2 regions of the Streptomyces sp. NBC_00490 genome follow, and region 1 is predicted to be linked to the other one. Evidence: riboswitches for the same ligand, from Rfam matches in the RefSeq annotation. Region 1 holds a riboswitch; the other holds the start of a gene.
The links. A riboswitch is a leader RNA that binds a small molecule or an ion and turns the genes downstream of it on or off. The one in region 1 is predicted to bind glycine.
Positions count from the first base shown of each region.

Region 2: it holds a riboswitch for glycine, as region 1 does, so the genes downstream of both, gcvP (aminomethyl-transferring glycine dehydrogenase) here and gcvT (glycine cleavage system aminomethyltransferase GcvT) in region 1, are expected to answer to the same signal.

Region 1 covers NZ_CP107869.1:6,990,298-6,993,697, reverse strand. Annotated here, with positions in the region: gene OG381_RS32105 (enhanced serine sensitivity protein SseB) at 1-341, opposite strand, end outside; gene OG381_RS32100 (AAA family ATPase) at 422-1,084, opposite strand; glycine riboswitch at 1,306-1,415, shown strand; glycine riboswitch at 1,416-1,521, shown strand; gene gcvT (glycine cleavage system aminomethyltransferase GcvT) at 1,559-2,671, shown strand; gene gcvH (glycine cleavage system protein GcvH) at 2,790-3,167, shown strand; gene glyA (serine hydroxymethyltransferase) at 3,183-3,400, shown strand, end outside.
Region 2 covers NZ_CP107869.1:2,251,312-2,254,711, forward strand. Annotated here, with positions in the region: gene gcvP (aminomethyl-transferring glycine dehydrogenase) at 1-1,692, opposite strand, end outside; glycine riboswitch at 1,866-1,962, opposite strand; gene OG381_RS10140 (PRC-barrel domain-containing protein) at 2,094-2,471, shown strand; gene OG381_RS10145 (DNA polymerase IV) at 2,533-3,400, opposite strand, start outside.

The sequences.
Region 1 (3,400 bases):
ACGGCGATCCCGATGTGCGGGGGCAGACCGCGCGCGAACTCCACCGCGGGCGCGATGGTGTACGCCATGTGCCCGCCCGCGACGTGCCGGAACTGCTCCTCGGAGCTGAAGACCGGGACGTAGGCCTGGCCCTCGATCTCCATGCTGGGCAGGTCGAGCGGGCCGCTGTGCGGGCCGCCGCCGTTCGGCAGCGGGACCCAGACGAAGCTGCGGCCCAGGACCTCGATGATCCGGCCGCCGGCCGCGGGCATGCCGAGGGAGGCCGAGAGCACCTCCTCCAGCTCGTTGCCGGGCCATCCGCCGCCGTGCGGATGGGGGTGTGCCTGTGCCGGGAATGCCATCTGTCCGTCCGCCTGCCGAGTGCTGCCGCTTGTGGCCTGTCTGTGGCTGAAAAGGCTAGCGGGTGTGGAGGCGGCTGAGATCAGCCCGTGAAACCGACCCGGCGCAGGGTGTCCGCCGCGTCCCGGTCGAGCAGCACCGCCGAGCCGACGCCCTGCGGCAGGTCGCCCTTGGCCACGGAGCGGATCAGCCGGTCGGCCGCGGTGCGGTGCCGCAGGAAGGCGTACCTCGAGACGCCGCGGCCGCGCTCGCGCTGGCCGGCCAGGGCGGTGTCCGGGGTGACGTCGAGCAGCAGCAGATGCAGGGTGCCGCCACGGCGGCGGGCCTCGCGGGCCAGCCAGCCGCGCACCCAGGACTGGGTGCCGCAGTCGTGCACGACGACACCCTTGCCGGAGCGCAGGGCGCGGAACAGACCGAGGTAGTGGGCGGCGCGGACGAGGGGGCGGTAGACCGCGTACGGCAGGAAGCGCGGCGCCCGGTCGTCCCAGCGGTCGCGGGTGTCCTGGGAGTCGATGCGGACGCCCTTGACCGTCCGCCGCATCAGGGTGGACTTGCCGCTGCCGGGCAGGCCGGTGATCACGACCAGGTCGTCCGGGGCGAAGAGCAGGGCGTGCGGGCTGTGGCCGGCGCGGTCGCGCAGGTCGCGGACGACCGGTCGCGCCGCGCACGTCTCCCGGGCCGGAGCGGCCGGCTGTGCGGGCAGCGCGACGGCCGACGTGGTGGCGTACGCAGTGGGCCTGTTCACCGTGATCGTCCTCCCCTGGGGCGGGTCACGAGTTACCCTCCCCGTCGAGTGTAAAGAGAAGGTAATCCGCGGCGCCTCCTGTTTCCGTCCGTTTCTCGCAACAGGCCTGCTACAGGGTGCGGCGAGTGACGGTTGAGGCTGTGCGGCCCCTGTGGGAGCCACCCCTGCCCCGCCGGACGGATGCGTGCAATGATGTCCGCGCCAACTGCATACCGGCCGTTTGAATCCGCGCGGGAGAGTTCCGGGCCGTACGTCCTCGTACGAGTGCCCGGGCGCCGAAGGAGCAAGTCCCTCCCTTGAATCTCTCAGGCCCCGTTACCGCGCGGGCGAGGCACATCTGAAAAGCGAGCCGCCCTCCGGCGGCTCCACCCAAGGTGCAAGTCATGTCCCCAGGGGTCATGGCGAACCTCTCAGGTTCCGATGACAGATGGGGAGGAACGACCTCGCCGTCATGCCTTGGGAGACAACCGTCCGATGAGCAATGAACCCCGCCTTACCGCGCTCGATGCCCTGCATCGCTCGCTCGGCGCGACGATGACCGACTTCGCCGGCTGGGACATGCCCCTGCGCTACGGCTCCGAGCGCGACGAGCACAACGCCGTACGCACGAAGGCCGGGCTCTTCGACCTCTCGCACATGGGCGAGATCACGGTCACCGGCCCGCAGGCGGCCGCCCTCCTGAACTACGCCCTGGTCGGCAACATCGCCTCCGTCGGCGTGGGCCGCGCCCGCTACACCATGATCTGCCGCGAGGACGGCGGCATCCTCGACGACCTCATCGTCTACCGGCTCGAAGAGACCGAGTACATGGTGGTCGCCAACGCCTCCAACGCCCAGGTCGTCCTGGACGCACTCGTGGAGCGTGCGGCCGGCTTCGACGCCGAGGTGCGGGACGACCGGGACGCGTACGCGCTGCTCGCCGTCCAGGGACCGCAGTCGCCGGGGATCCTCGCCTCGCTCACCGACGCCGACCTCGACGGACTGAAGTACTACGCCGGGCTGCCCGGCACGGTCGCCGGCGTCCCGGCGCTGATCGCCCGCACCGGTTACACGGGCGAGGACGGCTTCGAGCTGTTCGTGAAGCCCGAGCACGCGGTCGAGCTGTGGCAGGCCCTGACCAAGGCGGGCGAGGGCGTCGGCCTGGTCCCCTGCGGTCTGTCCTGCCGGGACACGCTCCGCCTGGAGGCGGGCATGCCGCTGTACGGGCATGAGCTCTCCACGGAGCTGACCCCCTTCGACGCGGGCCTCGGTCGGGTCGTGAAGTTCGAGAAGGAGGGCGACTTCGTGGGCCGCGCGGCCCTGCGCGAGGCCGCCGAGCACGCCGACCACGAGCCGCCGCGCGTCCTCGTCGGCCTGATCGCCGAGGGCCGCCGGGTCCCCCGCGCCGGGTACGCCGTGGTCGCGGACGGCCAGGTGATCGGCGAGGTCACCTCCGGCGCCCCCTCGCCCACGCTGGGCAAGCCGATCGCGATGGCGTACGTCGACGCCATGCACGCCGCGCCGGGCACCGGAGTCGGTGTGGACATCCGGGGCAGCCATGAGCCCTACGAGGTCGTGGCTCTGCCGTTCTATAAGCGCCAGAAGTAGACACTGGACGCGAGGTCCCGCGCGCTCGCGTGACCCTGCGCACATTTCCGCTGCTCACGCACGTTCCCAGTAGCCCCCCATCCACCAGCACTCCCCCGCGTACAGGAGAATTCAGGCCATGAGCAACCCCCAGCAGCTGCGCTACAGCAAGGAGCACGAGTGGCTGTCGGGCGCCGAGGACGGCGTCTCGACAGTCGGCATCACGGAGCACGCGGCCAACGCCCTCGGCGATGTCGTCTTCGTGCAGCTCCCGGAGGTCGGTGACACGGTGACCGCGGGCGAGACCTGCGGCGAGCTGGAGTCGACCAAGTCGGTCTCCGACCTGTACTCCCCGGTCTCCGGTGAGGTCACCGCGGTCAACGAGGACGTCGTCAACGACCCGTCGCTGGTGAACTCCGCCCCCTTCGAAGGCGGCTGGCTGTTCAAGGTACGCATCGCGGACGAGCCGGCCGACCTGCTCTCCGCCGACGAGTACACCGCCTTTTCCGCCGGCTGAGGAGTCGTAGACCTGATGTCCGTTCTGAACACGTCCCTGCATGAGCTCGACCCGGAGATCGCCGCGGCGGTCGATGCCGAGCTGGACCGTCAGCAGTCCACCCTGGAGATGATCGCCTCCGAGAACTTCGCGCCGGTCGCGGTGATGGAGGCCCAGGGCTCGGTCCTGACCAACAAGTACGCCGAGGGCTACCCCGGCCGCCGCTACTACGGCGGCTGCGAGCACGTGGACGT
Region 2 (3,400 bases), 4.7 Mb from region 1:
GTCGTATCCGGTGACCTCTGCGAGGCGCTCCTCCAGCTCACGGATGAGCGTGAGGTAGCCCTGCGCCTGCTCGGCGGGCGCGAAGGGGTGCAGCTGCCCGAACTCGGGCCAGGTGACCGGCTCCATCTCGGTGGTCGCGTTGAGCTTCATGGTGCAGGAGCCCAGCGGGATCATGCCGCGGTCGAGCGCGTAGTCCCGGTCGGCGAGCCTGCGCAGGTAGCGCAGCATCGCCGTCTCGGAGCGGTACTGGTGGAAGACCGGGTGCGCGAGGAACTCGTCGCTCCGCAGCAGCGCGTCCGGCACAGCCTCCTCGGTGACCGCATCGAGCGCCTCGACGTCGCCCTCGACCCCGAACGCCGACCATACGGCGCTCAGCTGGGCCCGCGTGGTCGTCTCGTCGCAGGAGGCGGAGACCCGGTCGGCGTCCACGAGGTGCAGGTTGACGCCGTTCTCGCGCGCGGCGGCGACGACGTCGGCCGCCCTGCCCGGCACCCGGGCGGTCACAGTGTCGAAGTAGGCGCCGTGCACGACCTCGACACCACCGGCGGTGAGCCCCGCGGCGAGGATGCCGGCGTAGCGGTGGGTGCGCCGCGCGATGTCCTTCAGCCCCTCGGGCCCGTGGTAGACGGCGTACATCCCGGCCATCACGGCGAGCAGCACCTGCGCGGTGCAGATGTTGCTGGTCGCCTTCTCCCGGCGGATGTGCTGCTCACGGGTCTGCAGGGCCAGCCGGTACGCCTTGTGCCCGTCGACGTCCACGGACACACCCACGAGCCGCCCGGGAAGGCTGCGCGCGAACTTCTCGCGCACCGCCATGTAGCCGGCGTGCGGCCCGCCGAAGCCCATCGGCACACCGAAGCGCTGTGTGGTGCCGACCGCGATGTCGGCCCCGAGCTCACCGGGCGACTTCAGCAGCGTCAGCGCGAGCAGGTCCGCGGCGACGGTGACCAGTGCTCCGAGCTCGTGCGCCTGCTCGATCAGAGGCTGTATGTCCCGTACGGCACCGGAGGCGCCGGGGTACTGGACGAGCACGCCGTTGATCTCACGACCGGCGACGTCGGCCGGAATGCCGTCGCTGAGGTCGGCGACCACGACCTCCACGCCGGTCGGCTCGGCACGGGTCTCGATCACGGCGATGGTCTGCGGAAGCGCGTCCGCGTCGACCAGGAACAGCCCCTTCTTGTTCTTGCCCATACGCCGGGACAGGGACATCGCCTCGGCGGCCGCCGTGCCCTCGTCGAGCAGCGAGGCACCGGAGGTGGGCAGTCCGGTCAGTTCGGCGACCATGGTCTGGAAGTTGAGCAGAGCCTCGAGCCGTCCCTGGGAGATCTCGGGCTGGTACGGCGTGTAGGCGGTGTACCAGGCCGGGTTCTCCATGACATTGCGCAGGATGACGGGCGGCGTGAAGGTCCCGTAGTACCCGAGCCCGATCATGGAGCCGAGCACCTGGTTCCGATCGGCGAGCGAGCGAAGCTCGGCAAGCACCTCGGCCTCGGTGCGGGCGCCGGGCAGGTCGAGGTCATCGGCGTTCTTGATCACATCCGGCACCGCGGCGGCGGTGAGCTCGTCCAGCGAGCCATAGCCGACGTGCGCGAGCATCTTGGCCCGCGCCTCCTGGTCGGGCCCTATGTGGCGCTGCTCGAAGGGGATCCCCTGCTCGAGCTCGGTGAGCGGAGTGCGGTGGGCGGTCATTACGGAGGCCTCCTGGTCTGACACGACCTGCGAGGGGCACCACGGCACGGGTACCCGGACGGCCTCCCCCTCTGTCATCTCAACCTGAGAGCTTCACCGGGCGCCCGAGAGCTCCCGGCTTTCACCGTCGGTGAGAGCGGAAGCCGTACTCCCGCCCTGCTTTCCAGAGTGGCCTCGTCCATGCGGTACGTGTGCCTGAGAGATTCCGGGGAGGATTTGCTCCTTCGGCGCCTCCGAACGGTGTCCGGAGGACTCTCCCGCACAGGGTCGGCAGCCACTTGTCAGCCTAGCAGCGAGGCCGTCGCGGATCCCTCGAGCTCCCCTCGAGTGGCCACCTCCCCCAATGTGCTCTTTCGTAGTGCTTACGGATGAGCTGCGAGCCGCGACCTAGTGGAGGGCCCGTGCAGACCGACATCGATCCTCGGAACCTGATCGGCCGCAAGGCCTTCGACCGCAACGGCACCAAGATCGGCACGATCGACGAGGTCTACCTCGACGACGCCACCGGCGTACCGGAATGGGCGGCCATACGCACCGGCCTCTTCAGCAGGGACGCCTTCGTCCCCCTGGAGCCCAGCGAACTCCTCGAGGGCAGCCTCCGGGTCCCTTTCGAACGGGCCCTGATCAAGGACGCCCCGGACTTCGGCGTAGGCCGTCACCTCTCCCCCGAACAGGAACTCCAGCTCTACCACCACTACGGCCTGGACGTGGCCCCGGCGCCCCCCTTCCCGGACCGGGACTTCGGCAGGCTGGCAGGCACGGAGGACGCGGAAGCCTGATTCAGCGACGCACGAAGGGCTGGGGAGGGACGCACCGCAGGCTCACGAAACCGACAGGCGTTCAGCCCCCACTGGAGCCACCCGCACACACAACCGGCACCAACGGCAACGGCTCGGCCACCACCAACGCGGGATCCTCCACCGAAAACGTCCGGACCCGCCCCGGCTCGGAATCCGGCGTCTCGAACCTCACGGTCACCCTCCCCAGCCCGCTGCCCTGCACCCACCCATGCCCGAACTCGTCGTGCCGCACATCGTGCCCCGAGACCCACCGCCGCTCGACCGGAACCACCGGCGACTCCTCGGCCACCTCGTCCCGCTGCTCCTCCTCCGCAAGCTCGGCACGCTCCCCCGCGGCCTGGGCGAAGAGATCCTCCTGCGTGTAGTCGGCGAGCCCGCTCACCCCGACCCCCAGCAGCCGCACCCCACCCGTCGTGTCCACGGAGTCCAGCAACCGCGCCGCGGCCTCCCGCACCACCGCCACGTCATCGGTCGGCCCCCGCAACGTCTCGGACCGCGTCAACGTGGAGAAGTCGTACCGCCGCACCTTCAGCACGATGGTCCGCCCCGACAGCCCGGCCTCCCGCAGCCTCCGCACACACCGATCCGCCAGCCGCTGCACCTCCAGCCCCACCCGCAGCCGGTCATGGATGTCCACGTCATACGTGTCCTCGACCGACACGGACTTGGTCTCCCGCTCGGCCACCACGGGCCGCTCGTCGTACGCCATCGCCATCGCGTACAGCCCGTGTCCATGGGCCTTGCCCAACAGCCGTACGAGCTCGTCCTCGCCCGCCTCCGCGATCTCGTCGACCGTGTGGATACCGGCCCGCCGCAGATGGTCCCCCGTCGCCGGCCCCACCCCTGGCAGGATCCGCACCGACTTGGGCCCCAGCAGCGCCCGCTCGGTCCCCGGCTCGATCCGCGCC